Regions from separate parts of the Frankia umida genome, predicted to be linked through region 2. Evidence: predicted binding sites of a transcription regulator. Region 2 holds the regulator's gene; each other region holds the start of a gene.

Region 1 (10,018 bases), on a different contig from region 2:
CCCTCGCCGACGGCGTGGAGTACATCCGGGCGGGCCTGGCGGCGGGTCTGGAGATCGACGCGTTCGCGCCGCGGCTGTCGTTCTTCTGGGCCATCGGCATGAACTTCTTCATGGAGGTCGCGAAGCTGCGCGCCGCCCGCCTGCTGTGGGCGAAGCTGGTGAAGCAGTTCGAGCCGAAGAGCTCCAAGTCGCTGTCGCTGCGCACCCATTCGCAGACGTCGGGCTGGTCGCTGACCGCCCAGGACGTGTTCAACAACGTGGTCCGCACCTGCGTGGAGGCGATGGCCGCCACCCAGGGCCACACCCAGTCGCTGCACACCAACGCGTTGGACGAGGCGCTGGCGCTGCCGACCGACTTCTCCGCCCGCATCGCCCGCAACACCCAGCTGCTGCTGCAGCAGGAGTCGCGCACCACCCGGGTGATCGACCCGTGGGGCGGCAGCTACTACGTCGAGCGCCTCACCCACGACCTGGCCGCCCGGGCCTGGAGCCACATCGCCGAGGTCGAGGCGTCCGGCGGCATGGCGCAGGCCATCGACGCCGGCATCCCGAAGATGCGCATCGAGGAGGCCGCCGCCCGCACCCAGGCGCGGATCGACTCCGGCCGTCAGCCGCTGATCGGCGTCAACAAGTACCGGGTGGACGCCGACGAGGCGATCGAGGTGCTCAAGGTCGACAACTCGGCCGTCCGCACCGAGCAGGTCGAGAAGCTGCGCCGGCTGCGCGAGGAGCGGGACAACGCGGTGACCGAGGCCGCCCTGCACGCGCTGACCGCCGCCGCCGACGCGGCCCGTGACGGGCGCCGGGCTTCGGGCCTCGACCAGAACCTGCTGGCCCTCGCGGTGGACGCGGCCCGTGCCAAGGCGACCGTGGGCGAGATCTCCGACGCGTTGGAGAAGATCTACGGGCGCCATTCCGGTCAGATCCGTACGATTTCCGGCGTGTACCGGGACGAGGCCGGCTCCGCCGGCAACATCGCCGCCGCCCGCGAGACGGCCGCCGAGTTCGAGCGGCAGGAGGGGCGCCGTCCGCGCATCCTGGTCGCCAAGATGGGACAGGACGGCCATGACCGCGGCCAGAAGGTGATCGCCAGCGCCTTCGCCGACATCGGCTTCGACGTCGACGTCGGCCCGCTGTTCCAGACGCCGGCCGAGGTCGCCCGCCAGGCGGTCGAGGCGGACGTCCAGATCGTCGGCGTCTCCTCGCTCGCCGCCGGCCACCTCACCCTGGTGCCGGCGCTGCGCGAGGAACTCGCCGCGCTGGAGCGCTCCGACATCCTCATCGTGGTCGGCGGCGTCATTCCACCCGGCGACTTCGATGAACTGCGAGCCGCCGGCGCCGCCGCGATCTTCCCGCCCGGCACGGTCATCGCCGATGCCGCGCAGGAACTGCTCGCGACCCTGTCCGCGCAGCTCGGCCACACCGCTGCCTGAGCGGCGGCGGCCAGTGGCATCGACAGCGGTGGTGAGTTCGACAGCGGTGGTGAAGCCGACGGCGGTGGTGAGTTCGACGGCGGTCACGGTGGTGGCGGCGGTCGCCCTGGAATCAGCGGCGTCCGCGCGGTCGACGTCGGCCGTGGCGTCGTGAGCCGGCGACCGATCGACCTCGCGCAGTACGCCGACGGGGTGCTCGCCTCGTCGCGTACCTGGATCGCGCGCGCGGTCACACTGGTCGAGTCGACCCGGCCCGACCATCGCGAGCTCGCCCAGCAGCTGCTCGTGACGCTGCTGCCGCATGCCGGTAAGGCACGCCGGGTGGGCATCACCGGCGTGCCTGGCGTCGGCAAGTCGACGTTCATCGACGCGCTCGGCACCATGCTCACCGGTAGCGGCCATCAGGTGGCGGTGCTCGCTGTCGACCCCTCGTCGACCCGCACCGGCGGCAGCATCCTCGGCGACAAGACCCGGATGTCGGCCCTGGCGGTCGATCCGGCGGCGTTCATCCGCCCGTCGCCGACCGCGGGCACACTCGGTGGAGTCGCCAAGGCCACCCGCGAGGCCATGGTCATCATGGAGGCAGCCGGCTACGACGTCGTCGTCATCGAGACGGTCGGCGTCGGCCAGTCGGAGACGACCGTCGCCGACATGGTCGACACCTTCCTGTTCCTCACCCTGGCCCGCACCGGCGACCAGCTGCAGGGCATCAAGAAGGGTGTGCTCGAGCTCGCGGACGTCATCGCGGTGAACAAGGCCGACGGCCCACACGAACTCGATGCCCGCCGTGCCGCCCGGGAACTCGCTGGCGCCCTGCGGATGCTGCAGGGTGCCTCCGGCCCGCGGGACTGGAACACACCGGTGCTGACCTGCAGCGCCGAGCAGCGCGTCGGCGTCGACACGGTCTGGGCGCAGATCATCAAGCATCAGGACACCCTGGACGCGTCTGGCGAACTCGCCGCCCGTCGCCGCCGCCAACAGGTCGACTGGACGTGGGCGATGGTGCGCGACCGGCTGCTCGCCGATCTGCACGCCCATCCGCAGGTCCGCGCCCTGACCCCAGACCTGGAACAGCGTGTCCGCGAGGGCAGCCTCACCCCGGCTCTGGCCGCCGATGCCATCCTCTCCGCCTTCGCGCAGTCGACGGGTGAGCCGACCAGGTCGTCGCAGTAGCAGGCCTTCCGAGCTCAGGAGCCCGCCGTTGGCACGGACGCTCGCTCCTGTTTCGTTGGTGTCCTGTCCGGCATGGAGTCGCATTGGACGTGTCCTGTCGTGCTGTTTGGAGGCCGCCGGGACGGCGACGCGAAAAAACTCGGCCGGCTATTTCTATGGAATCCGCTTATTCGTCGTGGTCCCGGGCTGGCGTGGCTTCATCGGGTATGTCAGACCTCGTTTCTTAAGCAAGCTCAGGATGGCAACGATCTGAGCTTGGCTCCCATTACAGCCTGACGGCGGGCGCCTGTCTTCTCTGCGGGATATGTGATTCCTGGCAAGGAAATAGTTTCGGGATCATGCGGTCGCCTTGCGTCAATATGTGAAGCTCGAGACTGCTGCCAGGTCGCGTTGCTTATTTCGGCGATCGGATGCTCGTGGATTGGCTTCTGTGTATCCTGATCATACCCTCTTCCTCTCTCCATGCAAGAGCTGACCGCGGGTCTTCCGGCGGCAGGAAGCTTGGTGTTGTGGTCGCAGCTATGCGCGACTCTCGGGCTCACTGAACCGCTGTTCCACTGCTTCCATCCTGCGTTGTCGCTGGTCGCTGGGGGTGTGGGTTGTCTCTGTACCCGAGTGCGTGCACGTGGGTTGTCAGCCGCTTGTCCATCGGCTATGATTCGAATGCACGTTCGATCGTCATGAGTGGAGGTGGCGTATAGCTTCAGTGATGTATAGATTCGCTGTCTTCTCCTGTCTGCGAGCGCGTGTCCATGCTTTCTTCTCATCTGCTTTTTTCGGCTGTCTTCTTTTGGGACGGGGGTGCTGGTGATGGTGTCGGTGGTGGGTGCCAACGAGGCGTCGTCGCAGGAACGGGAGGCGGTCGAGTGGCTGGCGTCGGTGGAGGTGGGGGGTCGGCGTGTGGCGGGGTTGGGGGATGAGGCGTGCGTGGCGTGGGATGCGGAGGTGGGGCGGCGAGTGGCACGGGCCGAGGCGGAGCGGTTGCTGGTGCGGGCTCGTCTGGCCGGCCTGCGTCCGCTGCCGAGAGTGCCTGTGAACGGGTGCGATCCCGAGGACGAGGGTGGCCCTGGTGTTGACGGGGAGGGGGACGACGGGCGGGGAGTGCCGGCTGAGGGCGGGGCGCGCAGCGGGGTGTGGGCGGAGGCGAAGCGCTGGGGCTACAGCGAGTTCGTGGGTGAGGAGGTAGCTCTCGGCGCGTGCCTGTCGTCCGCGGAAGGCGGTCGGCAGGTGGCTTTCGCGGTGCGGGTGGTGCGTCGGCTGCCAGGAGCGGTGAAGGCGCTGTATGACGGAGCGATCGATCTGGCGCGGCTGGTGGCCTTGGACCGGTTGACCGCTCAACTGGCCGACGAGCTGGTGGATGCGGTGGCGACTCCGGTTCTGGCGAAGGGCGGCCGGCCGAGCCTGGCCGCGTTCGAGCAGGCGGTCCGTCGGCGGATTCTGCGGGTGGATCCGCACGGGTCGCAGCAGCGAAGGGAAAAGGCCGAGGAGGGCAGGCGGGTGGAGATGCGGGCGGAGCCGGACGGCATGGCCCGCCTGGCCCTGCTGTTTCCAGCGGAACAGCTGTGGGCGGTGTGGGCGCGGATCAGCCACCTGGCCCGAGGGATGAGGGCAGGTGATGGGCGGAGTTTTGATCAGCGCCGGGCAGATGTGGCTTACGGTCTGTTGATGGGGGCGGATCTGGGTCGGGTCCCGGTCGAGATGCAGGTGATCGTGCCGGTGGAGACGCTGCTTGGGCTCGCCGAAAATCCGGGAGAGATCCCGGGTCTCGGTCCGATCCCAGCGGAAGTGGTGCGGCAGATGAGCGAGGAGCCGCTGTGCACGTGGCGGCAGATTCTCACCCGCCGAGACAGCGGTGAACTGGTGGATGTGTCAGATCGGCGTTTTCCGTCGGCGGCGCTGGCCCGCAAGGTTCGGGCGCGGAACACCACCTGCACGCTGCCTGGATGTGACCAGCCGGCGGTCAGCGCGGATATTGATCACAGCGTTTCCTGGGGTGACGGTGGTAAGACCCGGGAAGGCAATCTTGCGCCGGTCTGCCGACGTCATCATCGAATGATGGGTCGCCGCAAGCGCCATCCCAGCCCGATGAACGAGTCACCCCGGCCCGCCGGCTGGCAGATGCAACAGGGCGCGCCCGGCCACATCACCTGGACCACTCCCACCGGTGCTCAGCACCACACGCACCCTGATAACTACACAGCGGAATAGGTTCGCGTCGGCTCGGTGAAGATGCCCGGCCAATGGGTGGCGATCCAGCCCGTTGGCCGGGCACCGAGACGCTCGGTGCGTCGGGCTCTGCCGCATGTGTGCGGGCACCTGATCGGCTTCCGCCTCGGGAGGTCGGCTGATGCTGCGTGCAGGCGGATCGATGGGTGTTCACGCGGCCGAGTCAGCCCTCGGACCACCTTGACCGTGGGGGTCGCAGCTGAGTCATGCGGTTGCCGAGCGAGGCTGGTCGGGCATCCGGTTGATCGGGTGGTCGCTGGTCGCCCAGAGGTACTGGACGGCGTAGCTGCGCCAGGGGCGCCAGGCGGTCGAGTGGGCGCCGAGGCCGCCCGCGCTGGTGGGCAGACCGAGGTCCGCGGCAGCGCGCCGTACGCCGAGGTCGGTGGGGAGGAAGGCGTCGGGGTCGCCGAGGGCGCGCATGGCGATCGACTCGACCGTCCATGGGCCGAGGCCGGGCAGAGCAGTGAGTTGGACGCGGGCGTGGTGCCAGTCGGCTCCCGCGCCCAGATCGATGGTGCGCTCGGCGAGCGCTTCGACGAGAGCGGTGAGCGCGATGCGGCGGCTGCGGGGGAAAGCCAGCGCGGCCTCGTCAAGCCCGGGCAGCCCATCGGCGAGGTCACGCATCGTGGGGAACAGATGGGTCAACGCGCCGCCGAGGCCGTCGACGCGTGGGCCGAGGGCCTCGACCAGACGGCGAGCGTGGGTACGGGCCGCGGCGGTGGAGACCTGTTGGCCGAGGATCGCGCGCACGGCGAACTCGTCCGGGTCGGGGGTGCGCGGCACCCGTCGGCCGGGGGCGGCGTGCACCAGCCGGGCGAGTGTGGGGTCCTCGGCGAGGTGGGCATCGACGGCGACCGGGTCGGCGTCCAGGTCGAGCAGTCGGCGGCAGCGGCTGATCGCCGTCGACAGATCCCGCAGGTCGGTGAGGGTGAGCTGGCAGGCGACATGGTCAGGCCGCGGCCGCAGCGCCACCGCCGCGGGGCCGTGCGGCAGGCGCAGGGTGCGGTGAAAGGCACCGTCGCGCCACTGCTCCACCCCGGGGATCGCGGTGGCCGCCAGATGCCCGAACAGGTTGTCCGGGCACAGCGGTGCGCGAAACGGCAGGCGTAGGGACAGCGTTCCTACCGGCCGCATGGGTACGGCGAGCCCCGTGCTGTGCGCCGGGCCTGCCGGCTGGCTGGACTCCGCCGACCCGGGAACCGTCACGAGCGGGATGGGGGCGCGGGCGGCGCGGTGACGCAGGTCGGTGGGGGAGAGCGCGAAGATCTCCCGGACGGCGTCGTTGAACGCCCGGATGCTGGCGAAACCGGCGGCGAAGGCGACATCACCCATCGGCAGGTCGCTGGTTTCGATCAGCAGGCGCGCGGTCTGCGCGCGCTGCGCCCGAGCCAGCGCCAACGGGCCGGCGCCGAGCTCGGCGAGCAGCTGTCGTTGCACCTGGCGGGTGCTGTACCCGAGCTGGGCGGCGAGGCCGGGCACGCCGTCGCGGTCGACCACCCCGTCGGCGATCAGACGCATCGCTCTGGCCACGAGATCGGCGCGGACATCCCACAGGGGCGAACCGGGACTCGCGTCCGGTCGGCAGCGTTTGCAGGCTCGGTACCCGGCCTGCTGGGCGGCCGCGGCACTTGGGTAGAAGCGCAGGTTCTCGATGCGGGGGACGATGGCGGGGCAGCTCGGACGACAGTAGATCCGGGTGCTGCGCACGGCGGTGAAGAACCAGCCGTCGAAGCGGGAGTCCCGGGACCGCACGGCCCGCACACAGCGCTCGGCGTCGTCGTACATGTCCTCCAGCATCGTCGCAGGCACGGCTGGATCCGCGCGGAAAAACGACGTCTGCCTCGGTGGACCGGTACATCCGACGGGACCGGCGGGTGTGCGGGTCCGGTGAGCTCGAGGGGCGCGGCGGGGCGGTTCAGAATGATCGCGACATTTTGTGTCCGACACCGGACATGCCGGTTTGTCTTCCACGGTGTCTACGATGAGCGGACCAGCGGTCAGGGAGATCGTCGCTGGTCGGGCGCGTGTTTCCTGGGAGGGGGCGGGCCCCGCGAACACGTGGCTCAGGAGTCGCGGTGGGATATCAGCTCGGCATAGACGTCGGATCCGTGCACACGATCGTTGGTATCGCTGACGGCGGCTGGCCGCGGGTACTCGAACTCGGCGGGCAGCGGCGGTTGCCGTCCGTGGTGTACGCCGCGCCGGGCGGAGGCCTGCTGTTCGCCCGAGCGGCGGCGCGCCGGGCGCGGACCGATCCGGACCGTGCGGCCACCGACCTGCTGCGTCGCCTCGGTGACGAGGGCCAGGTCGTGCTCGGCGGCGCGGCCTACAGCAGGGAGTCATTGCTCGGCCGGCTGGTCGCCCATCTTGTCACCACCGCCGCGCAGCAGCTTGGCGGTCCACCCGACCAGGTGGTCGTCACCCATCCGGCGTTCTGGCCCGCCTCGCGGCGCGAGGCGTTCACCGAGGCGGTCACCCAGCTCTCCGGCCTGGAGATGCCGGTGACCGCCGTGGCGGCCGCCGACGCGATGGGCACGCTCCTGGCCCGCTCGTCGGTCACCCAGACCGTCGACCTGGTCGGCTGGTACGACCTGGGTGCCGGCTTCCTCGACACCGCGGTGCTGTCCTTCTCGCCGTTCGGCTTCCAGGTCGTCGGTACGGCGGCGGGCATGCGTCACGGCATCGGCATCGACCTGGACGGGCTGCTGGTCGACCAGGCGCTGACCCACGCCGGTATCGACCCCCAGCGGGTCGACCGGTCGGATCCGGCGACCAGGCTGGCCCTGGCCCAACTGCGTCGCGACGCCGCGCAGGCCAAGGAGGTGCTGGCGGAGGAGGCCGAGGTCGACCTCACCGTGGCGTTGCCCGGGGTGAGCACGGCGGTCACGCTCACCCGCGCGGAACTCGAGGCGCTCACCACTCCGACGATCGACGACACGGTGGGCGCGTTGCGCCGGGCGCTGCGGTCGGTCCCGGCCGAGCCGGCCGATCTGTCCCGGATTCTGCTCTCCGGCGGCGTCGCCTACCTGCCGTTGGTGTCGCGACGGCTACGTGAGGCTTTTCCCGCGCTGCACCGGATCGAGCACCGCTCCGACGCGGATCTGGCGATGGGCGCGGCGCTGCTGGCCGCCGACTTCTCCGATCGGGCGGCGCGGGCCGGCGGCGGCGTGTTCGGCGGCGAGCCGGTGCAGGATCCCTATGACGTGACGGCGGTGATTCGTCCACCGGACGCGGCGAGCCTGAGCTCACTGCCGCCGTTCATGTCCGGCGGCGGCACCACCCCGCTTGGCCGCACGGGTGGACGAGGCGACGCGCCGGGGACGGCGGCTGGCGTGGCTGCGGCCAGCGCCGCAATGGCCGCGGCCAGCGGGGGAGCACCCACGGACGCGGTGACGATGGCGGCGGCTGAATCCGCTGCTGGGTCCACGCCGACCGCGCCGGCGGAGGCCGCGGCCGCGGGTACCGCGGCGCAGGGTGGTGATGCCGGGGCTACCGCGATTGTGCCTGGCATCGATGCGGCAACCATGCGGTGGGCCGGTGGTCCCGGGACTGGCGGGCCATCGGAGCCGCAGCTGGCGAACCTGGCCGGTGCGGGGAGCGCCGCTGGTCATGGTGCTGCGCATCCTGGGTCCGTAGCCGGCGCCGCGGATCAGCCTTGGGCAGGGGCAGGGGCAGGGGCAGGGGCAGGGGCAGGGGCAGGGGCAGGGGCAGGCAGCGGCGGCGCCGGCAGCGGCGCGGCTGGCAGCGGCGGCGGGATCTTCGGTTCGCGCCGGACGATGGTCGCCGCCGCGGTGGCCGCGGTCCTGTTCGTCGTCGTGGGAACGACCGCGGGAGTGCTGCTTACCAACCGTGACTCCGGGTCCGAGCCGACGGCGGTGGCGTCCGCGGGTCCGTTCCCCACCACCGATCCGATTCCGAGGACGGTCAGCCCGTCGCCAGAGCCGCCGGCGGCCGCGAACCTGGTCCGAATCGCCGGGTCGTCCGAAGTCGGGCCGATCTCGGAGACCGCCTACAACGAGTTTCGCCAGACCCAGCGTAACGTGACCGTCAGTGTGGAGTCGAGCAGCACCGAGGATGGCTTCAACGCCCTGTGCAGCGGCGAAGTGGAGCTGGCGGACGCGTCCTTCGAACCGAACCCGGGATCGCTTGACGATCCGTCCTGCGCGAAGCGCCTGGTGGGGTTCGAGGTCGCTCACCACACGCTGCCGATCGTGGTGAATCCGCAGAACACCTGGCTGCGTTGCCTGACCCTGAAGCAGGTGCGACAGGTATGGGGCGCGAGCTCCACGGTGACCCGGTGGAGCCAGATCAATCCGTCCTACCCGGACGAGCCGATCACCTTTGTCGGGCCGTCGCGCAACTCGGTGCAGGCCCAGGTGTTCAACGCGACGATCAGCGACGCGAGCGACAGGTCCCGGTCCTATGCGCAGCAGTCCGACCTTGGCCGGGTGGCCAACGACGTGGCCGGTGAACGGCTGGCCATCGGATTCCTCGACTATCCGACTTTCGAGACGTTCGGCAACCGGCTGCGCGGAGTGGAGATCGACAACGGTGAGGGCTGTGTCGCACCCACCGCCGTCGCCGTCGGCACCGGACTTTACCTACCTCTGTGCAAGCCGCTCTACGTCTACGCCCTGCCCGAGTCGCTGCGTAAGCCGGCGACCGCCGCCTTCCTTTCGTACTTCCTGCAGAACGGACGGAAGATCGCGTTCGACGCGCACTATGTGCCGCGTACGGACGAGACGGTGAACGAGAACATCGCGCGGCTGAAGACCCTGACGCAGGGGGTGGCGCCGGTACCCGCCTGACACGGGACCGCCGCCGCCCGGCCCACCGACGGCCCGCTCATCACGGGGCCGTCGGTGGGCCGTCTTACGCCACGGAATGCATGATCGTGCAGGAATAGGTTCCGACGACGACGTTGGTCGGGACCGTGACGGTCAGGGTTGGGCTCCAGCTCACCGAACTCGCGGCGCCGCGGGCGGCGGTGGCGGAGAACGCCCGGCGACCGCCGGCGAGTGTGACGGTGTTCGCGCCCGCCGGCTGGCCGGGGGTGACGACGCTTACCGGACCCGTGGTGGCGGTCGCCGCACCGGAACGGTACTGCAGCAGCCCTGAGGAGATGCGCTCGTAGGGTCGCCCGGATCCGGTGGTGCAGGTCGTCGAGATGACGGTGACCGCCCAGG
Region 2 (10,018 bases):
CCGTCCTCGACGCCCTCGTGCAGCGCCGCGACCGGCCGGACGCCGCGACCTACGTCGGCTCGGGCAAGGCGCGGGAGCTGGCCGAGGTCGTCGCCGCGACCGGCGCCGACACGGTGATCTGCGACGGTGAGCTCACCCCGGGCCAGCTCCGCCAGCTCGAGGAGATCGTCAAGGTCAAGGTGATCGACCGTACGGCGCTGATCCTCGACATCTTCGCCCAGCACGCCACGTCCCGAGAGGGCAAGGCGCAGGTCGAACTCGCCCAGCTGCAGTACATGCTGCCGAGGCTGCGTGGCTGGGGTGAATCCATGTCCCGGGCCGCCGCCAGCGGCGGTGGTCGGGCACCGATCGGTACCCGCGGCCCCGGTGAAACCAAGATCGAGACGGACCGGCGTCGGCTGCGGGCGCGGATGGCCCGGCTACGTCGTGACCTGGCCGAGATGTCGACCGTGCGGGAGACCAAGCGTTCGTCGCGGCGCCGCGGCGAGGCGCCGTCGGTGGCGATCGCCGGCTACACCAACGCCGGCAAGTCCTCGCTGCTCAACCGGCTCACCGGTGCCGGAGTGCTGGTGGAGGACGCGCTGTTCGCCACCCTTGACCCCACCGTGCGCCGGGCGACCCTGCCCGACGGGCGGGCGTTCACCCTGACCGACACGGTCGGGTTCGTCCGTCACCTGCCGCACCAGATCGTCGAGGCGTTCCGCTCCACTCTGGAGGAGGTCGCCGATGCCGATCTCATCCTGCACGTGGTCGACGGCTCCGCCGCGGATCCGGCCGGGCAGATCTCGGCGGTGCGGGAGGTCCTCAACGACATCGACGCGGGCGGCGTACCCGAGCTGATCGTCGTCAACAAGGTCGACGCGGCCGAACCGACGGTGCTGGCCGAACTGCGCCAGCTCGCCCCGGACGCGGTGTTCATCTCCGCGCGCACCGGAGACGGCCTCAACGCGCTCGTCGAGGCCCTGAGCCTGCGGGTGCCACATCCGGACGTGGAACTCACGGTCCTGCTCCCGTACACGCGGGGTGACCTCGTCTCGCGGATTCACGCCATCGGCGAGGTTCTGAGTCAGGAACACACCGGTGACGGCACGCGCCTGACGGCTCGGGTCTCACCGGCGCTCGCCGCGGATCTCGACATGTTCCGCGCCTGAGCGGGGGCCGGGCACCCCGGCTTTGACCTCCACCCGAACTGGCCGGCCGCCCCCAGGCGGCCGGCCATCGCCCGTCAGACCCGGCGCAGCACCGCGACGATCCGGCCGAGGATGGACGCGCCTTCACCCGGGATGTCACTGAAGCTCGGGTTCTCCGGGTGCAGCCACACCTTGCCGTCGCGCACCCGCAGGCGCTTGACCGTGGCCTCGCCATCGATCATGGCGGCGACGATCTCGCCGTTGTCCGCCACCGGCTGCTGGCGCACGACCACCCAGTCGCCGTCGCAGATCGCCGCGCCCACCATCGACTCGCCGACGACCCGCAGCAGGAACAGCGTGCCCTCGCCGACGATCTCCCGCGGCAGCGGGAAGACGTCCTCGATGGCCTGCTCGGCCAGGATCGGCCCACCTGCGGCGATCCGCCCGAGCACGGGCACGTACGTCGCCTGCGGATCGCTGGCGGCACCGGGGGCGGCCGGCGCCTCGCCGGGGAACGCCGGCACCACCGTCGCGGCGCTCCCACCGCCACCGGCGCGGCGCGGGCGGTCGGCGCCGAGCACCTCCATCGCCCGCGGCCGGTTCGGGTCGCGCCGGATGTAGCCCTTCTCCTCCAGCATCTTCAGCTGGTGCGCCACGCTGCTGGTACTGGTGAGCCCGACGGCCTCGCCGATCTCCCGCACACTGGGCGGGTATCCGCGCCGCTCCACGGCCGCCCGGATGACCTCGAGCACCTTGCGCTGCCGGGGGGTCAGTCCGGGCGCGTCCGCGGGGTTGTCCGGGAAGGGCCGCACGTTGCCGCGGGCACCGCCTCGGCGCGTTCCCCTGCTTTGGGTGGTCATCGCTTACCGCTCTCCTCGTCGCATACCGCGTAGTGGCCGGATGGCAACCCCGGATCGCGGACCGTGATTCCACGCGATCGCCGGTCACCTGGGGTGCCCAGCCTCGCCACGGCGTGCAGTGTCCGCGACCGGGGGGGATCGTCCGGTCCACACCTGATCGTCTTGACGGTAACCGGACGGTCGCGGAATCTCAAACGTCTGTTCGAGCGTGTCTCTTCCTCTCCCCGCGGGTCCGTGTCACAATCGACCAGTAGTTCGATCGAACGGGAGTTCGTAACCGGCTCCTGTCCGCTCGCTCCGGGAGGTTGTCGTGAGTGTGGACCACGCGACACGGGTCGTCGATCTGGCGGTGGTGCGGGCCCAGCGGCGCGGTGGCGCCGGCGGGTGGGCGTGCCATCCGTCCATGGGGTTCCGGGGCACGGTGGGGGCTTCCGGAGCCGTGGCGGCATCCGGGGTCGTGGCGGGTTCCCGGGTCGGGGGTGGCGCCGAGCCGCCGCTGCGGCTGACCCGGCGGGGTCGGGTGGTCGTCGTCGCGGTCATCGCGTTGTGTGTCGCGGCCGCGCTCATGGTGATGGTGCCGCGTGCGTCGCTGGTGCGGGCGGATGAGCCGCGGCGCGGGCATCTGGTCGTGGCGGGGGAGACCCTCCGGGAGATCGCCGTCGCGCTCGATCCCGATGCCGACACCGGGGTCGTGGTCGACCGGCTGATGCGGGTCAACCACCTGTCCTCGCCCGATCTCGTGCCCGGTGAGTTCCTGCTGCTGGAATGAGGTCGGCGCGGTCGCGAACGCCGGCTGGAGCGGGCTGTGTCAGTCGTGGTGGGGCGTGGCGGCCGGGTACCCCCGACGGGTCGAACACCCTGAGTCCTCGGCCTGGCGGCCGGCCGGTTGTCGCGGTGACCTGCCGGTATCCCACGGTCCCGGCCGGCGCGGCGGTGCTCGCGGACGGTTGCGGACCATCCGCGCACGGGTGTCCCAGCGTGGCACTGCGGGGGGTTGTTGCCCCAGTCATGGTGTGGTGCGCTAGGGTTGGGCACAACATCTGGTGCGTCGAGGGTGGCGTCGAGGGTGGTCGTGCCGGTCCGGGCTGAGGAGGCGTCAACGCGTGCGGTGCCCGTTCTGCCGGCATCCGGACAGTCGCGTCGTCGACAGTCGGGAGGCCGAAGAAGGCTCGGCGATCCGCCGGCGGCGTTCCTGCCTGTCGTGCGGGCGTCGGTTCACGACGATGGAGGAGGCCTCGCTGCGGGTGGTCAAGCGCAGCGGGGTGGCTGAGCCGTTCAGCCGGGCGAAGGTGGTCGCCGGCGTGCGCAAGGCCTGCCAGGGCCGACCGGTGCGCGATGACGATCTCGCCCTGCTCGCGCAGCGCGTGGAGGACGCGGTGCGCTCCGCGGGCTCCGCGGAGGTTCCCGCCGAGGCGATCGGCCGGGCGATTCTCGGCCCGCTGCGGGAGCTCGACGAGGTGGCTTACCTGCGGTTCGCGTCGGTGTATCTCGCCTTCGAGTCGCTCACCGACTTCGAGAACGCGATCTCGGCGTTGCGGGCGGAGACATCCACCTCCCGCCGCGAGGCCGCCCACCCGGCCAGTCCCGCCGAGCCGGCGGGCGAGGGTCCGTTCGGCGTGGGCTCGTCCCGTTCCGCGCTCCATGGCACCGGCCCGAACGGCGCCGGCCCGCCGGGCGGCGGCGCGCGGGCGCCCGGTCCCCTGATCGAGGTCGCGGCCGAGCACGGCTGACCGCGCCGCGGCCCGCATCGCTCGTACCTCGAGTTCTGGAAGCACGACCTCGCCACGCCGGTCCGCCCCGGTGAGTTCTGGGACGACCTGACCCCGCCGACGTGGATTTATCCCGTATGCCCCGATTCGCCATGCCGCTACGGCCCGCCCGTCCGGGGATGCCGGCCGAGTAGCCGCCGCGGTCGGTGGTGCGCGGGCATCTCAGACACAGCGCGGCCGCCGCGTCATGGCGAGCCGGCCCGCGCCGAAAAGCAGTGCGCCGACGAGCACAAGAACACCACGAGGAGCGTCATGACCGAAAGCCGCGGCACGAAGGCGAGCAAGGCGGCGGCCAGGCCGTCCGGGCTGAGGATCCGCCGTTCGCGGACGACCGCCGGGGTCCATCCGTACGACGAGGTCACCTGGGAGTCCCGGGACGTCGTCATGACCAACTGGCGGGACGGCTCGGTCAACTTCGAGCAGCGCGGGGTGGAGTTTCCCGACTTCTGGTCGGTCAACGCCTCCAACATCGTGACAAGCAAGTACTTCCGCGGCGCGATCGGCACGCCGGTCCGGGAGTCCTCGTTGCGCCAGCTCATCGACCGGGTCGTGCTCACCTACACCGCCGCCGGACGGGAGCACGGCTACTTCGCCAGTGACGCCGACGCCGAGATCTTCGAGCACGAACTGGCCTGGATGCTGCTCCACCAGGTCTTCAGCTTCAACTCGCCGGTCTGGTTCAACGTCGGCACCTCGGCACCACAGCAGGTGTCGGCCTGTTTCATTCTTTCGGTCGATGACACGATGGAGTCGATTCTCAACTGGTATCGGGAAGAAGGCCTGATCTTCAAGGGAGGGTCGGGGGCGGGGCTGAACCTGTCGCGGATTCGCTCGTCGAAGGAGCTGCTTTCCTCGGGGGGCACCGCGTCCGGGCCGGTGAGCTTCATGCGGGGCGCCGACGCGTCGGCCGGGACGATCAAGTCGGGTGGGGCGACCCGGCGGGCCGCCAAGATGGTCGTGCTGGACGTCGACCATCCGGACATCGTCGAGTTCGTCGAGACGAAGGCCCGGGAAGAGGACAAGATCCGGGCGCTGCGCGACGCCGGCTTCGACATGGACCTCGGTGGGCGCGACATCGCCTCGGTGCAGTACCAGAACGCCAACAACTCGGTGCGGGTCACCGACGAGTTCATGAACGCCGTCGTCGACGGTCAGGACTTCGCCCTGCGCGCCCGGCTGGACGGCCGCACGATCGAGACGATCGACGCGAGGAAGCTGTTCCGCACGATCGCCGACGCGGCCTGGGGCTGCGCCGACCCGGGCATCCAGTACGACGGCACCATCAACGACTGGCACACCTGCCCGGAGACGGGCCGGATCAGCGCGTCCAACCCGTGCAGCGAGTACGTCCACCTGGACAACTCCAGCTGCAACCTGGCGTCGCTGAACCTGCTGAAGTTCCTGCGCCCGGACCGGACGTTCGACGCCGACGCGTTCGTCGCCGCCGTCGAACTGATCATCACCGCGATGGACATCTCGATCTGCTTCGCGGACTTCCCGACGCCCGAGATCACCACGGTCACCCGTGCCTACCGGCAGCTCGGTATCGGCTACGCGAACCTGGGCGCGCTGCTTATGGCCAGCGCCCGGGCGTACGACTCCGACGGCGGACGGGCGCTCGCCGCGGGGATCACCTCGCTGATGAGCGCCACCGCCTACCGCCGTTCCGCCGAGCTCGCCGCCATCGTCGGCGCCTACGACGGGTTCGCCCGCAACGCCGACGCGCACCGTCGGGTCGTGCGCAAGCACGCCGCCGCGAGTGACACCGTCCGCGCCGCGCACGGTGAGGACACCCGCGTGCTGGCCGCCGCGTCGAGGGAGTGGGCGAAGGCACAGTCCGTCGGTGACAAGCACGGTTGGCGCAATGCCCAGGTCAGCCTGCTCGCCCCGACCGGCACCATCGGTCTCGCGATGGACTGCGACACCACCGGTATCGAGCCGGACCTCGCCCTGGTCAAGATGAAGAAGCTGGTCGGCGGTGCCAGCATGCGCATCGTCAACCAGACGGTGCCGGCGGCGCTGCGCGCCCTGGGATACACCGAGGAGACCATCGAGGCGATTGTCGAGTTCATCGCCGAGCACGGGCACGTCGTCGACGCCCCGGGTCTGCGCCAGGAGCACTACGAGGTGTTCGACTGCGCGATCGGCGAGCGGGCGATCTCCCCGATGGGGCATGTCCGGATGATGGCCGCGGTGCAGCCGTTCCTGTCCGGTGCGATCTCCAAGACGGTGAACATGCCCTCGACGGCCACCGTCGAGGAGGTCGAGGAGATCTACCTCGCCGGCTGGCGGCTTGGCCTCAAGGCCCTGGCCATCTACCGTGACAACTGCAAGGTCGGCCAGCCGTTGACGGACGTCAGGGGCGCCAGGCGGGACGCGGCCGCCGCCAGCGCCAGCGCCGCCGCGTCCGGGACCGGTGCGGGCGCCGTGCAGGCGGCACCCGTCGCCCTCGCGGCCGACGTCGAGTACCGGCCGGTGCGCCGCCGCCTGCCGAAGACCCGCCCGTCCCAGACGGTGTCGTTCGCCGTCGGTGGCGCCGAGGGCTACCTGACCGCAGGCTCCTACCCGGACGACGGCCTCGGCGAGGTCTTCATCAAGATGTCGAAGCAGGGCTCCACACTGGCCGGTGTGATGGACGCGTTCGCCATCGCGATCTCCATCGGCCTGCAGTACGGCGTGCCACTCGAGGCCTACGTCAGCAAGTTCATCAACATGCGCTTCGAGCCCGCCGGCATGACCGACGACCCGGACGTCCGGATCGCCCAGTCGATCATGGACTACCTGTTCCGTCGCCTGGCCCTGGACTACCTCGACGCCGACCATCGCGCCGAGCTCGGCATCTCCACCGCCGCCGAGCGCACCCGTGCCGTCGCCGGCCAGTACGGCGCCTCCGTCGTCCCGGCCGCTCCCGTCGACGAGGCCCCGACCGCGGTGGCACCGGAAATCGTGACCGAGGCTCCGTCCACCACCCCGACCACCCCGACCGCGCACAGCAACGGGGTGGCGCACGCGAACGGGCACGGGCCGGAGTACGTGGCCCGGGAACTGCGTCTCGCTTCGCCCGGTGAGTCGCTGATCGCCCAGACGGTCGTCGACGCCCCGCTGTGCTTCACCTGCGGTGTGACGATGCGCCCGGCCGGCAGTTGCTACGTCTGCGAGCAGTGCGGCTCCACCAGCGGCTGCAGCTGAGCGCTGCCTGTCCTCGCGCGGCTGCCCGGGGCCTGTCCCCGGGCAGCCGATCCTGACGGCCGACCAGCGTCATGTCCGGGCCGTCGCGCCGCCGGGTCGCAGCAGTGACTCGGCGGGGCCGACCTGTAGAAAAACGCTCAGACCTGCGGGTGGGCGAGTCAGCGCTGGGTGGCGAGCAGGTCGATGAGCAGGGCGGCGGTCCAGGAGAAGCGGTTGCTGCCGGCGCCGGAGCCGTCCAGGGGGGAGTAGTACTCGTACATGGCACCGGACGCGGCGATCACGTCGACGGTGTTGCGGCGCAGGTCGTCGGCGGCGTCGAGGCGGCCGTAACGCTCCAGGCCGTCGGCGATCAGCCAGTTCATGTTCACCCAGACCGGGCCCTGCCAGTAGCAGCGAGGCAGGAAGGCCGGGTCGTCCACCGGGACGCTGGCCACACCGAACCGCGACCAGTACCGAGGCGAGCTGATCATCTTGACCATCGCGTCGACCCGGTCGTCGGGAACGACCCCGGCGTACAGCGGTAGCAGGCCGGCGATCGTCTCGTGCCGCAACAGTGTGTGGGTGCGAAAGTCGCGGCTGTAGTAAAGCCCGTCCACGGCCAGTTGGCTGATGGCCTCGCGGGAACGGCGGATCGAGCGGCGCAGCCGGGGCGGGATGACCTCGCCGATCTCCGCCGCGATCGTCGCCAGATGCTCGTTCGCCCGGACCAGGATCGCGTTGAACGCCACGTCCTGTACCAGTGGGACGATGGTGCGCCGGATCTCGCGGAAGTTGTAGTGGGATCGGCGCAGCTCGCGCACGATCCGGTAGAGCGTGAACAGGTCGCCGGAGGTCAGCCGTTCGTCCGGGGGGACCTCCTTGGAATCGCGGCGCAGCGCGTCGAGCGCGTCGTCGCCGTTGACGCGGCGCAGTACCCGGACCCCCAGTGGTGCGGCCGGGCGGGTGATCTCCATCCAGGTCGGGGTGTTGTCCATCCCCGACTCCCAGGAGTGCACAAGCGCCACCAACCCGTCGTCGTCCGGGTCGCGCTCGTCGTAAAGCCACTGGTGAAAGCGCAGCAGCCCCGGGTAGAGCGCGCGGTAGAACGCGGCCCGCTGGGAGCCGGTCATCACCTCGCCCACCCGCACCGCCGCCTCGGCGATCATCGGTGGCTGGGTGACGCCGGTGCTCTGCATGCCGCCGGCCGTCGTCGTCACCCGGTCGCAGCGCCAGCGCTGCGGGCCGGCGTGGTAGAAGTCCGTGGTCTCGGCGAAGATCACGTGGGGGATCATGCCGCTGGGCCACTGGCCGCGCAGCAGCGACAGGATCTCGGCCGCGGCCCGGTCGGGGTCGAGATGGCGCAGCCCGATCGCGATGAAACACGAGTCCCAGAGCCACTGGTGCGGATACAACGTCGGCGATGGCCGGGTCACGTCGCCGAGGTCGTTGCCGCGCAGCACCGAGACCGCGGTCTCGCGTAGCGCCGCCAGCTCTGCCGGGAGGCTGGGTGCAACCATCGTGTGAGAGTAGCCGTCACACCCTGTGCACCTTGGTAGGCCGCCCCGGGTGTGGCCCGCATTACCTGGGCGGGTGCGGACCGTGGCCGGTTCGGGTGGCGCCGCCGACACGCCGACGACATGCTGAGACCAGACGGTCGCGGGACGACACCGGGACAGCGGCGGGACAGTTTTGGGACGGTGCGAGGGCGCGCCCGGGTGGGGGTCGCCGTCCGGGGGAGTTGTCGGCACCTTGTGGTGGGGCGCACGCGCCGGAGCGGCTCGATGGCGGTAGCGAACCGGAAATGTGGCGCGCGCGGCAGTCGCCGTAAATTTCTCGCCATCCGTAATTATGGGACTACTCTTCGTTGAAGATGTGGGGTCGCGACGGGGGTCCGGGCACGCAAGACGGTCAAGATAGTTCGCTGAACACGCCACACGAGGGGATCTGACAGGTAGTCTTCGCGACAGCGGGTTCAGCGTCTCGAAGGCCAGGGTCTACACTGCCGGTAGGCCCGGCGATCGCTGATGTCCGGGTGCGCCCTGCACAGGGAATGGTTCCGCAGCATCGTTCGTTGCCTCCCTTGTGCACGGAAACAGACGTCCCACCCGCACCGACCATCGGATTTGCCACTGATGACGCTGCCTGCCCTGGACCTTGCCGAGCGTACCGACGAGAACCGCCCGCGTAGCCCGCGGCGTACTCGCCGGTCCGCCACCTCTGCCCGTACCTCTACCAGCCGCTCTCTGGCGGCCGTGTCCGATGACATCGACGAGCTTGACGTGAGCGCGGTCGCCGATGTCATCGCGCGCGGTCGCGAGGCCGGCGAGATCAGTCGTTCCGAGCTGAGGGACGCCCTCGAGGCCGCCGACATCGGCCTCGAGCTGCTCCCGGCGCTCATCGCGCGGCTGAACGCGGCTGGCGTCGAACTCCTCGAGGAGGAGGACGGCGAAGCGGCCGACGAAGTCACCGCCGCCACCCGCGCCACCGCCGAGCACGCCGGCACCGCGGATCTCGTGCGCATGTACCTGCGCGAGATCGGCAAGGTGCCGCTGCTCAACGCCGCTCAGGAAGTAGAGCTCTCCAAGCGGGTCGAGGCCGGCCTGTTCGCCGAGCACAAGCTGGAGGCCGTTCCCGAGCTCCCCGCGGATCTCCGCCGGGATCTGGCCCTGCTTGTCAAGGACGGGCACGCTGCCAAGCAGCAGCTCGTCTCGGCGAACCTGCGCCTGGTCGTCTCCGTCGCGAAGAAGTACAGCGGTCGCGGGATGACCCTGCTGGACCTGGTCCAGGAGGGCAACCTCGGCCTCATCCGCGCGGTGGAGAAGTTCGACTACGCCAAGGGCTACAAGTTCTCGACCTACGCGACCTGGTGGATCCGCCAGGCCATCGGCCGCGCGCTGGCCGACCAGGCCCGCACGATCCGCATCCCGGTCCACGTGGTCGAGCAGATCAACAAGATCACCCGGCTGCAGCGCCAGCTCGTCTCCACACTTGGTCGCGAACCGACCGACGAGGAGCTCGCGCTCGAGCTCGACATGCCGATCGAGCAGGTCGTCGAACTGCGCCGCTACGCGCAGGACACGGTCAGCCTGGA
Region 3 (10,018 bases), on a different contig from region 2:
GGACACCCGCAACTGGACGCACGAGTACCAGTACAGCGCGCTGTGCTACTCGGACGTGGTCGCCCTGTACAGCCAGGAGGGCCTCGTCGACGGGAAGCTCCCCTATCTGGACTATCCGACGGAGTACCCGCCGCTGATCGGCGCGGCGATGGCACTGATCGCATGGCCCGCGGGGCTCGCCTCCGGGCCGAAACCGGTCTATCGGATGGACAACGGCCAGCAGGTCGTCGACCACTACACGATGGACCGGCGATCCGCGGTCTTCTACGACCTCACCGCGCTGCTGTTCCTGGTCGCGGCGTGCGTGGCGGTGTTCTGCACGGCGCTGACCGCCGGTTCGCGGCGGGTCTGGGACGCGGCGCTGTTCGCCATCGCACCCGCGCTGGCCCTGCACCTGCTGACGAACTGGGACATTCTGGCCGTCGCGTTCGCGGCGGGTGGTCTGCTCGCCTGGTCCAGACGGGCCCCCCGGCTGGCCGGTGTGCTGCTCGGGCTCGGCATCCTGACCAAGCTCTACCCGGCGCTGTTCCTGCTCGGCCTGCTGTTTCTGTGCCTACGGGCGGGCAAGGTCCGGGAGTGGCTGAAGGCGTTCGTGTCGGCCCTGGTCACCGTGGTGGCGGTGATGGTGCCGCTGTGGCTGGTCGCCGGCTACTTCGACAAGGAGGCCGACCGGACCAGCAGCGGCATCCTCGCCACGTTCTGGCACGGCGGAAGCTGGCTGCGGTTGCTGGGGGGCGGCCCGGACGGGGCCCGCAACGCCCTGGCCCGTTTCTTCGACCTCAACTCCGAACGAGGCGCCGACTGGGATTCGGTGGCCTTCGGCGCCACCTGGCTCGCCGACCGCCACGACCCGGCCTGGTTCGGGCCGATGCACCTGGTCATCTGCCTGGTCACCGCGGTGGTGCTGATCGCGGTGACCAGCGCGCTGGTCGTCCACCGGCCGGACACGCTGCGGCTGGTCATCGCCTCGGCGGTGGCCGCGTTCGGGACGATCGCCGTCGCCGTGCCGTACGTCCTCCAGGGCATTCGGGACCACGGCCTGGCCGTCCACACGCTCAACATCGTCACCGCGGCGACGCTGGTCGTGGCGGTGCTCGCGATCGGGTTGCTCACGTGGCTGGCGCCGCGCCGTCCGCGGCTGCCCCAGGTGCTGTTCCTGCTCGTCGTCGCGTTCCTGCTCAGCAACAAGGTGTTCTCGCCGCAGTACACCCTGTGGTTGCTGCCGCTGGTGGCGCTGGCCCGTCCGCGGTGGCGCCTGTTCCTGATCTGGCAGATCTGCGAGTTCTGGGTGATGTTCACCCGGTTCATGCACTTCATCTACAACGACACGCAGGGACGCCACGGCGTGGACCGCGGCTGGTTCGTGGGCGCCGTGGCACTGCGTGATCTCGTTCTGATCGTGATGGCCGGGTTCGTCGTGCGCGAGATCCTGCATCCACGGATGGATGTGGTCCGCGCCGGCACCGCGGGCACGGTCGCGCAACGTTGCGCCGCGGACAGTCCCGATGCCGGCCTCGACCCCGACCTGCTCGACGACCCGGCCGGCGGCGTGCTCGACCACGCCCCCGACGTCCGCGGCGGGTGGCGTGGTCGCCCGACCCACCCCGCCGCCACATCCGCCACGTCCGCCACGCCCATCACCGACATCACCGACACCACGGACGCCGCCACGGCGATCCCGGAGGTCGCCGTCACCACCGTGAGAGCGACGAACGGTCCGGACGAGGCGGACCGGGACGCCGACCGACCGGCGTTGCGCCCACTCGAGCCCGGCGCTCTGTTCCGGCCGCGGCACCGACCCGACGCGGACTCCCCCGACACCACCGCGAACGGCAGCACCCTGGGCGGTGGCGACCAGGGACCCGCTGGTGGCTAGTTCCGCGGTGGAGGGCCCCGCGGTGGACGGTCCACCGCCGGACGGTCCACCGCCGCGCGGTTCGTCGGCGCACCGCGCGGCGGTGGACGGTAGGCGCTGGTCGCCGGTGCGGTCGGGCTGGGGGCGGGTGCCGCGGGCGGTCACGGCGACCCTCCCGTTGTGGTTGGGCAGCCGGTTCGCCGTCGCGTTGCTGTCGCTGGCCGCGGCGCGGGCGCTGAGCTCGGGTCCGGCGCGCGACGCCCCGGGACTTCGTACCCTGTGGGACCGCTGGGACGTCGGCCTGTTCACCAAGGTCGCCCGCCACGGCTATCTGTCCCCGGCGTACACCGACCGCACCGAGGTCGACTTTCCCGGTCTGCCGATCGCCATCCGGCTGGCCCATCTGGTCCTGCGCGACTGGATCTTCGCCGGACTCGCGGTATCGCTGCTGGCCGGGGTGGTCACCGCCGCGGCCCTGTGGCGCCTGGCCGCGGACGAGGTCGGCGAGCCGGACGCGCGGTTCGCCGTGCTGAGCCTGATCTGTTTTCCGTACGCGGTGTTCCTGTTCGCCGCCTACTCGGAGGGTCTGTTCCTGGCCTGCGCGACCGCCTCGTGGCTGGCCGCCCGGCGGGGACGCTGGTGGCTCGCCGGCCTGCTCGGCGCCGGCGCGGCATCCGCCCGGATCAGTGGGATCGCGTTCGGGGTGGCGCTGGTGGTGCAGTACGTCGTCAGCCGCCGGGAGCAGGGGCGGTCGGTGTTCGCCCGGCCGGCCCTGGCGCTCGCCCTGCCGCCGGTTCCGGTGCTCGGCTACCTGATCTACCTGCGGGCTCGTACCGGTGGATGGTCGTCCTACACCGACGCGATGCGGGCCGGCTGGCACCGCTGGACCGACTGGCCCTGGTCCGGATGGGCGGCCACCTGGTCGTCCGCGACGAACGGCGACGGCTCGTCGGCGTTCGTCTGGTTCTGGCGCGGTGAGCTGCTGGCCGTCGTCGTCGGCGTGGCAGTGACGATCATCCTGCTGGTCGGACGTCGATGGGGCGAGGCGACCTTCGTCGGCGTGATGACCGCCATCATGGCGTGCACGAACTACTACGCCTCCGGGATTCGCGGCATCCTCGTCGCCTTCCCGCTGTATCTGCTGCTTGCCCGGGCCGCCGCCCGCCGACGCTGGGTGGCGTCGGTGTACCTGGGCATCTGTGCGCCGGTGATGGCCGTTCTGGTGATCGCGTTCACCCAGGGTCAGTGGGTTGACTGATCGGCGCGCGCGGCGCGCGGCGCGGCGCGGCCGGCCGGCGCCGACGTGGGACAGTTCGTCGGTGGGGCAGGTGTCCGTGGGGCAGGTGTCGGTGGGGCAGGGGAGACAACAGCGGTGAACGCCGCGGGAGATCCGGTCGGCCAGGCGACGACGCCGGTCCGGACGGGGGAGCCGGACATGGTCGGTTGGTCCGCGGCGCGTCGCCAGGCCTGCCTGGCCGGGGCGATCGCGCTGCTGGCCGCGTTCGTGATGCTGGGGCTCGCGGTCGCCGACCCGTCGCCGTCGCGCCATGTGCGCGGACTGCTCGTGACGATCGATGTCGTCCTGCTGGCCGGGGCGGCCACCGCCTGGCTGCGCGTGGTCCTCGCCCTCGGCGGGACGCGGCGCGAGCCGACACGGGAGGACACGCCGCGGGACTGACCGGTCGGCACGATCGAGTAGACTCGCCAGGACATGCCGTGCCCTGGCGCATGTGCCCGTTCGCTGGTCAACCCCGATGTGCGCGATCAAGTTCCGCTCGATCGCGCCCGCTGACGGGCTGATGCGGGTGGTCTCGTGTACCGCTGGTCGTCCGGATGTGCCGGTCGTGCGATCGCGCTGTGGATCGTGGGCGTCCGGCTCGTCCATGCCGATGCGGATCCGGAGCGCGGTCCCTCCTGCCACGGATGATCCGTGGCCGCTGAGTCCACAGGAGGTGGGTTCACCCTTGGCACGCCATTACGAGCTGATGGTCATCCTCGATGCAGACCTCGAGGAACGCACCGTCGCGCCGTCCCTCGACCAGTACCTCGGTGTCGTCCGACAGGGCGGCGGCGTGGTGGAGAAGGTCGACATCTGGGGTCGCCGCCGGCTCGCCTACGAGATCGCGAAGAGCCACGAGGGCATCTACGCGGTCATCGACCTGCACGCCGAGCCGGCCGTGGTCGCCGAGCTCGACCGGCAGCTCGTGCTGAACGAGTCGGTCCTGCGCACGAAGGTCATCCGGCTCCCCGAGCCGAAGCGGCCCCGCCAGAGCCGCCGAGTGGCGGCATGATCCGGTCCACGGCGACGGCATCGCGTCCGTCCGCCCTGGCCATCGACATCAGGGAGGGTGGGCATGGCCGGTGAGACTGTCATCACGGTAGTCGGAAATCTGACCAGCGACCCCGAACTGCGGTTCACGCCGAACGGCGCAGCGGTGGCGAGCTTCACCGTCGCTTCCACGCCGCGCACGCTGGACCGTCAGTCCAACGAGTGGAAGGACGGGGAGGCGCTGTTCCTGCGCTGCTCCGTCTGGCGGCAGGCGGCGGAGAACGTCGCCGAGTCGCTGCAGAAGGGCGCCCGGGTCATCGTGTCCGGTCGGCTCAAGCAGCGTTCGTTCGAGACCCGTGAGGGCGAGAAGCGCACAGTGATCGAACTCGACGTCGACGAGGTCGGCCCGAGCCTGCGCTACGCGACCGCCAAGGTCGTCCGCGCCGCCCGTGGTGGCGGCGGCGGTGGCGGCGGGTACGGCGATGGTGGCTACAGCGGCGGATCCGGTAGCGGATCCGGTGGCCCGGGTGGCGGCTTCAACGCGCCAGCCGCGGCTTCCGTGCCGTCCAGCGGTGGTTCCAACAGCGGCTACGGCAGCGGTGGAGCACCGAACGATGACCCCTGGTCGCAGCAGCCGGCCGGTGGCTACTCAGACGAGCCTCCGTTTTGAGCGGGCGGTCGTCGTCATCGAGGACGGCACAACGAGGTAGGAGCACATCCATGGCCAAGGCGGCCGTGCGCAAGCCCAAGAAGAAGGTTTGCGTGTTCTGCAAGGACAAGGTCGAGTACATCGACTTCAAGGACACGTCGCTGCTGCGTAAGTACATCTCCGACCGAGGCAAGATCCGCGCGCGTCGGGTGAGCGGCAACTGCAGCCAGCACCAGCGTGACGTCGCCACCGCGGTGAAGAACAGCCGCGAGATGGCGCTGCTGCCCTACACCGCCTCGGCGCGGTAGGGGGTTCCTCGATGAAGCTCATCCTGACTCAGGAGGTCCCCGGGCTCGGCAGCCCGGGTGACATCGTCGAGGTAGCGAACGGCTACGGGCGCAACTTCCTGGTGCCGCGCAAGTACGCGATCCTCGCGACCCGGGGCGCGGAGCGCCAGGTCGAGCAGATCAAGCGGGCCCGGTCGGCTCGGGCGGTCCGCGACCTGGACCACGCCAACGAGATCGCCGGCCAGCTCGGCGGGCTCAAGGTCGAGCTGACCACCCGGGCGGGCAAGGAAGGCCGGTTGTTCGGTTCGGTCACGGCGGCCGACGTCGTCGCGGCTGTCACCGCGGCCGGCGGCCCCGAGCTGGACCGTCGTCGGGTCGACCTGACCACGCCGATCAAGACCCTCGGCGCGCACACCGTCTCGGTGCACCTGCACCCCGAGGTGACCGCGTCGCTGAAGGTCCAGGTCCGCAAGGCCTCCTAGCCGGCTGCCTGGCTCTGTTGTCCACAGGGCCCGGTGACCGGTTTCGCCGTCGGGCCCCCGCACGTGGGGGCCCGACGCACAGGCACCAGCGAACTCCCCCGGGGTCGCCGCACCGCGCCGGTGCGGCCCCGGGGGAGTTCCGCGTTGCGGGAAAAGATCGGGGAGTTCGGGGAGGTCAGCGGCGTTTGGGCCGCGCTCGCCCGAAAATTTTTCCATGGATTGTTATCCACATGTCCGGCGCGGAAGGTGCGCGGTGTAGCTGGACTTCCGCCACCTTGCGGGGATCGTTGTCCACAGCTACGCACCAACTGTCCCGAGCTTCTCCCCAGGATCCGGCCCGTTGTCCACATCTTATCCACAAGGCCCTGTGGATAACTCTTTGGCGGTGGTGGCTGCGATCCGTAGGGTCAGGCCCTGGCACACCGCTCGGCGTGCCAGGTTGACCACCTCCCCAGAGTATACGAACATATGTTCGATACATGGGTGCGGTCAGATCGGAGCCGACTGGCCCGGTCGATTCGGGAGGGGGGCCTCGTGAGCGTCACCGAGATCTCGCGCGGCGCGGGCGGTCCCGCGGAGTTCGACCGGACCCCGCCGCACGACCTCCCCGCCGAGCAGAGCGTGCTCGGCGGCATGCTGCTGTCGAAGGACGCGATCGCCGACGTCGTCGAGGTCCTGCGGATGACGGATTTCTACCGCCCGGCGCACGGCCTCATCTACGAGGTCATCGGTGATCTCTACGGCCGCGGCGAGCCGGCCGACGTGATCAGCGCGGCGGCCGAACTCGGCCGCCGCGACATGCTGGAGCGCGTCGGCGGCCCGGGTTATCTGCACACGCTGATCTCCAGCGTGCCCACCGCGGCGAACGCCGGTTACTACGCCCGCATCGTCGGCGAGCAGGCGATCCTGCGCCGCCTCGCCGAGGCCGGCACCCGCATCGTGCAGCTCGCCTTCGGCGCCGCGCCCGACGTCACCGATGTCGTCGACCGGGCCCAGGCCGCCGTCTACGAGGTCACCGAGCGGCGCACGAACGATGACTATCTCCCGCTGGGCGACCTGCTCAACCCCGCCCTGGAGGAGATCGAGTCGATCGCGGGGCACGAGGGCTCGCTCACCGGTGTGCCGACCGGTTTCACCGACCTCGACGAGCTCACCAACGGCCTGCACGGCGGCCAGCTGTGGATCGTCGCGGCCCGCCCGGCCGTGGGCAAGGCGTTGGCGCTTGACACACCGCTACCCACGCCGAGTGGTTGGACGACGATGGGCCGCGTGGCCGTCGGTGACCAGCTGATCGGCGCCGATGGCCGGCCAACGCGGGTTGTGGCCGCCACCGAGGTGATGCACGGCCGGCCCTGCTACGAGGTCGAGTTCTCCGACGGGTCCGTGATCGTGGCTGACGCCCAGCACCAGTGGATCACCGAGACGAGGGCGGATCGCCGTCGCGTCATCGCGGATCGATCTGGCGGCCAGGTCCGAACTCTCACCCGGCCGGTCACGACGGAAGAGATCGCACGCACCCTCCGTTGCCAGACGGCGGATGGTCGAGCCAACCACGCGGTGCGCAACGCCCGTCCTTTTCAGCTGCCGGCTGTCGAGCTCCCCCTGGACCCCTACCTGCTCGGGGCGTGGCTCGGTGATGACACGTCCGCCGCGGCCACGCTGACCTCCGCGGATCCCGAGATTCCCGCGGAGATCCAACGGCGTGGTTATGACGTGCCAGCCAGCACCACGGCCAGGTATCGATACGGGCTGCAACGTCGTCGAGCGTCGCCGCAGGAGCGGACGTGCATGGTGTGTGGCCGTGCCTTCAGCAACGCGATGCCGCAGGTACGCACCTGTGGCCAGTCCTGCGGTGGCAAACTGCGCTTCCTCGCGGAGCCGCTGGCACCTCGTGCGTGCGTGGACTGCGGTGGGCGCATCACAAGCTATGGTCCGCGTTGCCGCTCCTGCCATGCGCGGGGCGGAACAGTGCAGGCCCGGCTGCGTTCGTTGGGCGTGCTGGGAAACAAGCACATTCCGGCTTCCTACCTGCGGGCCTCAGAGCAGCAGCGGCGCGATCTTCTGGCCGGCCTGCTGGACACCGACGGCACCATGTCAGCCAACGGATCGACTGCCCAGTACGCGTCGACCAGCGCGCGACTTGCCCGAGATGTCCGTGAGCTCATCCTTTCGCTGGGATACCGGGCCACCATCTCGACCAGGCGGGTGCGGGGTAGCTCGGAAGCGAGTTCCACCTGTTATTCGATCAGTTTTGCGCCTCAGGACCAGGTCTTTCGGCTGGCCCGCAAGGCACAGCGGCTGCAGCCGACCGATTTTCCGGGGGTCGGGCTGCGCTACATCACAGCCGTCCGGCCGATCCCGTCAGCGCCGGTCCGCTGTGTCGAGGTCGATAACGCGGAGCATCTCTACCTGGCAGGTGAGGCCTGTATTCCGACGCACAACTCGACTCTGGGTCTCGATTTCGCCCGCGCGGCGTCGATCAAGAACGGGATGACCTCGGTCATCTTCTCGTTGGAGATGAGCCGCATGGAGATCACCATGCGGCTGCTCTCCGCCGAGGCGCGGGTGTCGCTGCAGAACATCCGCACCGGTCGGCTCACCGAGGAGGACTGGGGTCGCCTGGCCCGTCGGATGGGTGAGGTGGCCGAGGCGCCGCTGTTCATCGACGACAGCCCGCACCTGACGATGATGGAGATCCGCGCCAAGGCCCGCCGGCTCAAGCAGCGCAACGATCTGCGTCTGGTCATCCTCGACTACCTGCAGCTCATGTCGTCGCCGAAGAAGGTCGAAAGCCGCCAGCAGGAGGTCAGTGAGATCTCCCGGTCACTGAAGCTGCTGGCCAAGGAGCTCGAGGTGCCGGTCGTCGCCATCTCGCAGCTCAACCGTGCCTCCGAGCAGCGCGCCGACAAACGCCCCCAGGTCTCCGACCTGCGCGAGTCCGGCAGCCTCGAGCAGGACGCCGACGCGGTCATCCTGCTCTACCGGGAGGACGCGGTGGAGAAGGAATCCGCCCGTGCCGGCGAAGCGGATCTGATCATCGCCAAGCACCGTAACGGCCCGACCGGCACCGTCACCGTCGCCTTCCAGGGGCACTACTCCCGCTTCGTCGACATGGCCAACTGACGCGGCCCCGCCGGCCCGGCCGGGTTCCGGTCGCGCCTGCCTGCCCGGCTCACCGGTCGGGTCGCTGCCGGTTGTGCCCGGATGTCCGCCGTGGTGCCCACCGGCCGCCGCCGCGGTGACACACTGGACGCACCATGACCTGGGTGGCCGGCCAGGCCACCGGCCCGACTGTGGGACGCGAGGAGATGCCAGGTGAGTGACGACGCGAGCGGCGCGGTCGTGCAGGACTCCCCGCCACCGGCCACGTCGGCCGTGCTCGAGGTCGCCCGGTTCGCGATCCGGCCTGGCACCGAGCGGGCCTTCGAGGTCGCCTTCGGGCAGGTGCGGTCCGAGCTGCTGGGCACCTCCGGCTGCCGCGGCGCCCGGATGACCCGTGGTGTCGAGTCGCCGTCGACCTTCGTGTTGCTCGTCGAATGGGACACCCTCGACGCGCACCTGGTGAACTTTCGGGAGTCCGAGTCGTTCGTCCGGTGGCGGGCGGCCCTCGGGCCGTACTTCGCCGCGCCGCCGGATGTCGCGCACTTCGCCGACGTCCGACCGGATCCGTCCTGATCTCGGCTGACCGGGCCGGCCCCTGACCATGGCGAACTTCTTTGGCTTTCTGGTCGTCGCGCCGATGATGGCGGCGATCATCGGTTTCGGTATCTGGCTGTTCCCGGCGATCCTGATGCGCGACCGTGTTCGCGAGTTCCGCATCCGGCCGTTCGCCTTCTTCGTCACCGGCTATGCCGCCACTTTCCTGCTGAGCATCTACCAGATCTTCGCCGTTCACTCGGTGGGCCCCTTCGCCGGCACGGTCGCCTCGCTCGGGCTTGTCTGGGTGATCCGCGACCAGTGGCGTCGGCGTCGGCCGCCCTCCGATCAGCGCAAGGCCGCCGGACCACAGCAGCCCGGCCAGGCGGGGCCCGTCGGCTATCCTGGTCAGCCCGGCTTCCCTGGTCAGCCCGGCTTCCCGGCAGGTCAGTCTGGCTATCCGGGTCAGTCTGGCTTCCCGGGTCAGCCCGGTTATCCGGGTCAGTCTGGCTTCCCGGGTCAGCCTGGCTATCCGGGGCAGAGCGGGCCGCCGGGTTATCCCGGCTACCCGGCGGGTCAACCGGGATTCACGGGCCAGCCAGGTTACGGAGGCCAGCCCGGGACCGGTGGTTTTCCGGGTCAGGCCGTGCCCCCAGGTCAGGCGCTGCCCCCGGGGCAGGCCGGCTCGCCCGGCCAGGCGGACGGGGCGGGACGGCCGTCCGGGCATGGAGCAGGGGCTGCTGATCGCGGCGGCTCGGAGACGCACGAGAACGCGTCCACAGGGTCCGGGGAATCCCGGCCGGCGGGCGTCGACCCGGCCCCGGAGTTGCCGCCACTCGA

Evidence for each region. Region 2 encodes LexA, which represses DNA repair genes until DNA is damaged. Its sites were predicted from a motif close to CGAACNNNNGTTCG; they were not measured.
Region 1: the regulator LexA is predicted to act here: its motif matches at 3,267-3,280, upstream of MXD59_RS05775 (HNH endonuclease signature motif containing protein).
Region 3: the regulator LexA is predicted to act here: its motif matches at 6,004-6,017, upstream of dnaB (replicative DNA helicase).

Annotation. Positions count from the first base shown of each region.
Region 1 is NZ_JALKFT010000004.1:126,769-136,786, reverse strand. It holds gene scpA (methylmalonyl-CoA mutase) at 1-1,433, shown strand, start outside; gene meaB (methylmalonyl Co-A mutase-associated GTPase MeaB) at 1,584-2,606, shown strand; gene MXD59_RS05775 (HNH endonuclease signature motif containing protein) at 3,417-4,814, shown strand; gene MXD59_RS05770 (AlkA N-terminal domain-containing protein) at 5,037-6,617, opposite strand; gene MXD59_RS05765 (Hsp70 family protein) at 6,941-9,640, shown strand; gene MXD59_RS05760 (hypothetical protein) at 9,705-10,018, opposite strand, start outside.
Region 2 is NZ_JALKFT010000008.1:171,991-182,008, forward strand. It holds gene hflX (GTPase HflX) at 1-1,151, shown strand, start outside; gene lexA (transcriptional repressor LexA) at 1,226-1,990, opposite strand; gene MXD59_RS10780 (LysM peptidoglycan-binding domain-containing protein) at 2,301-2,759, shown strand; gene nrdR (transcriptional regulator NrdR) at 3,094-3,720, shown strand; gene MXD59_RS10790 (vitamin B12-dependent ribonucleotide reductase) at 4,012-6,948, shown strand; gene MXD59_RS10795 (amylo-alpha-1,6-glucosidase) at 7,107-8,444, opposite strand; gene MXD59_RS10800 (RNA polymerase sigma factor) at 9,060-10,018, shown strand, end outside.
Region 3 is NZ_JALKFT010000003.1:104,405-114,422, reverse strand. It holds gene MXD59_RS04340 (glycosyltransferase family 87 protein) at 1-1,876, shown strand, start outside; gene MXD59_RS04335 (glycosyltransferase family 39 protein) at 1,983-3,113, shown strand; gene MXD59_RS04330 (hypothetical protein) at 3,228-3,533, shown strand; gene rpsF (30S ribosomal protein S6) at 3,820-4,146, shown strand; gene MXD59_RS04320 (single-stranded DNA-binding protein) at 4,210-4,794, shown strand; gene rpsR (30S ribosomal protein S18) at 4,845-5,081, shown strand; gene rplI (50S ribosomal protein L9) at 5,093-5,542, shown strand; gene dnaB (replicative DNA helicase) at 6,077-8,665, shown strand; gene MXD59_RS04300 (antibiotic biosynthesis monooxygenase family protein) at 8,858-9,217, shown strand; gene MXD59_RS04295 (hypothetical protein) at 9,246-10,018, shown strand, end outside.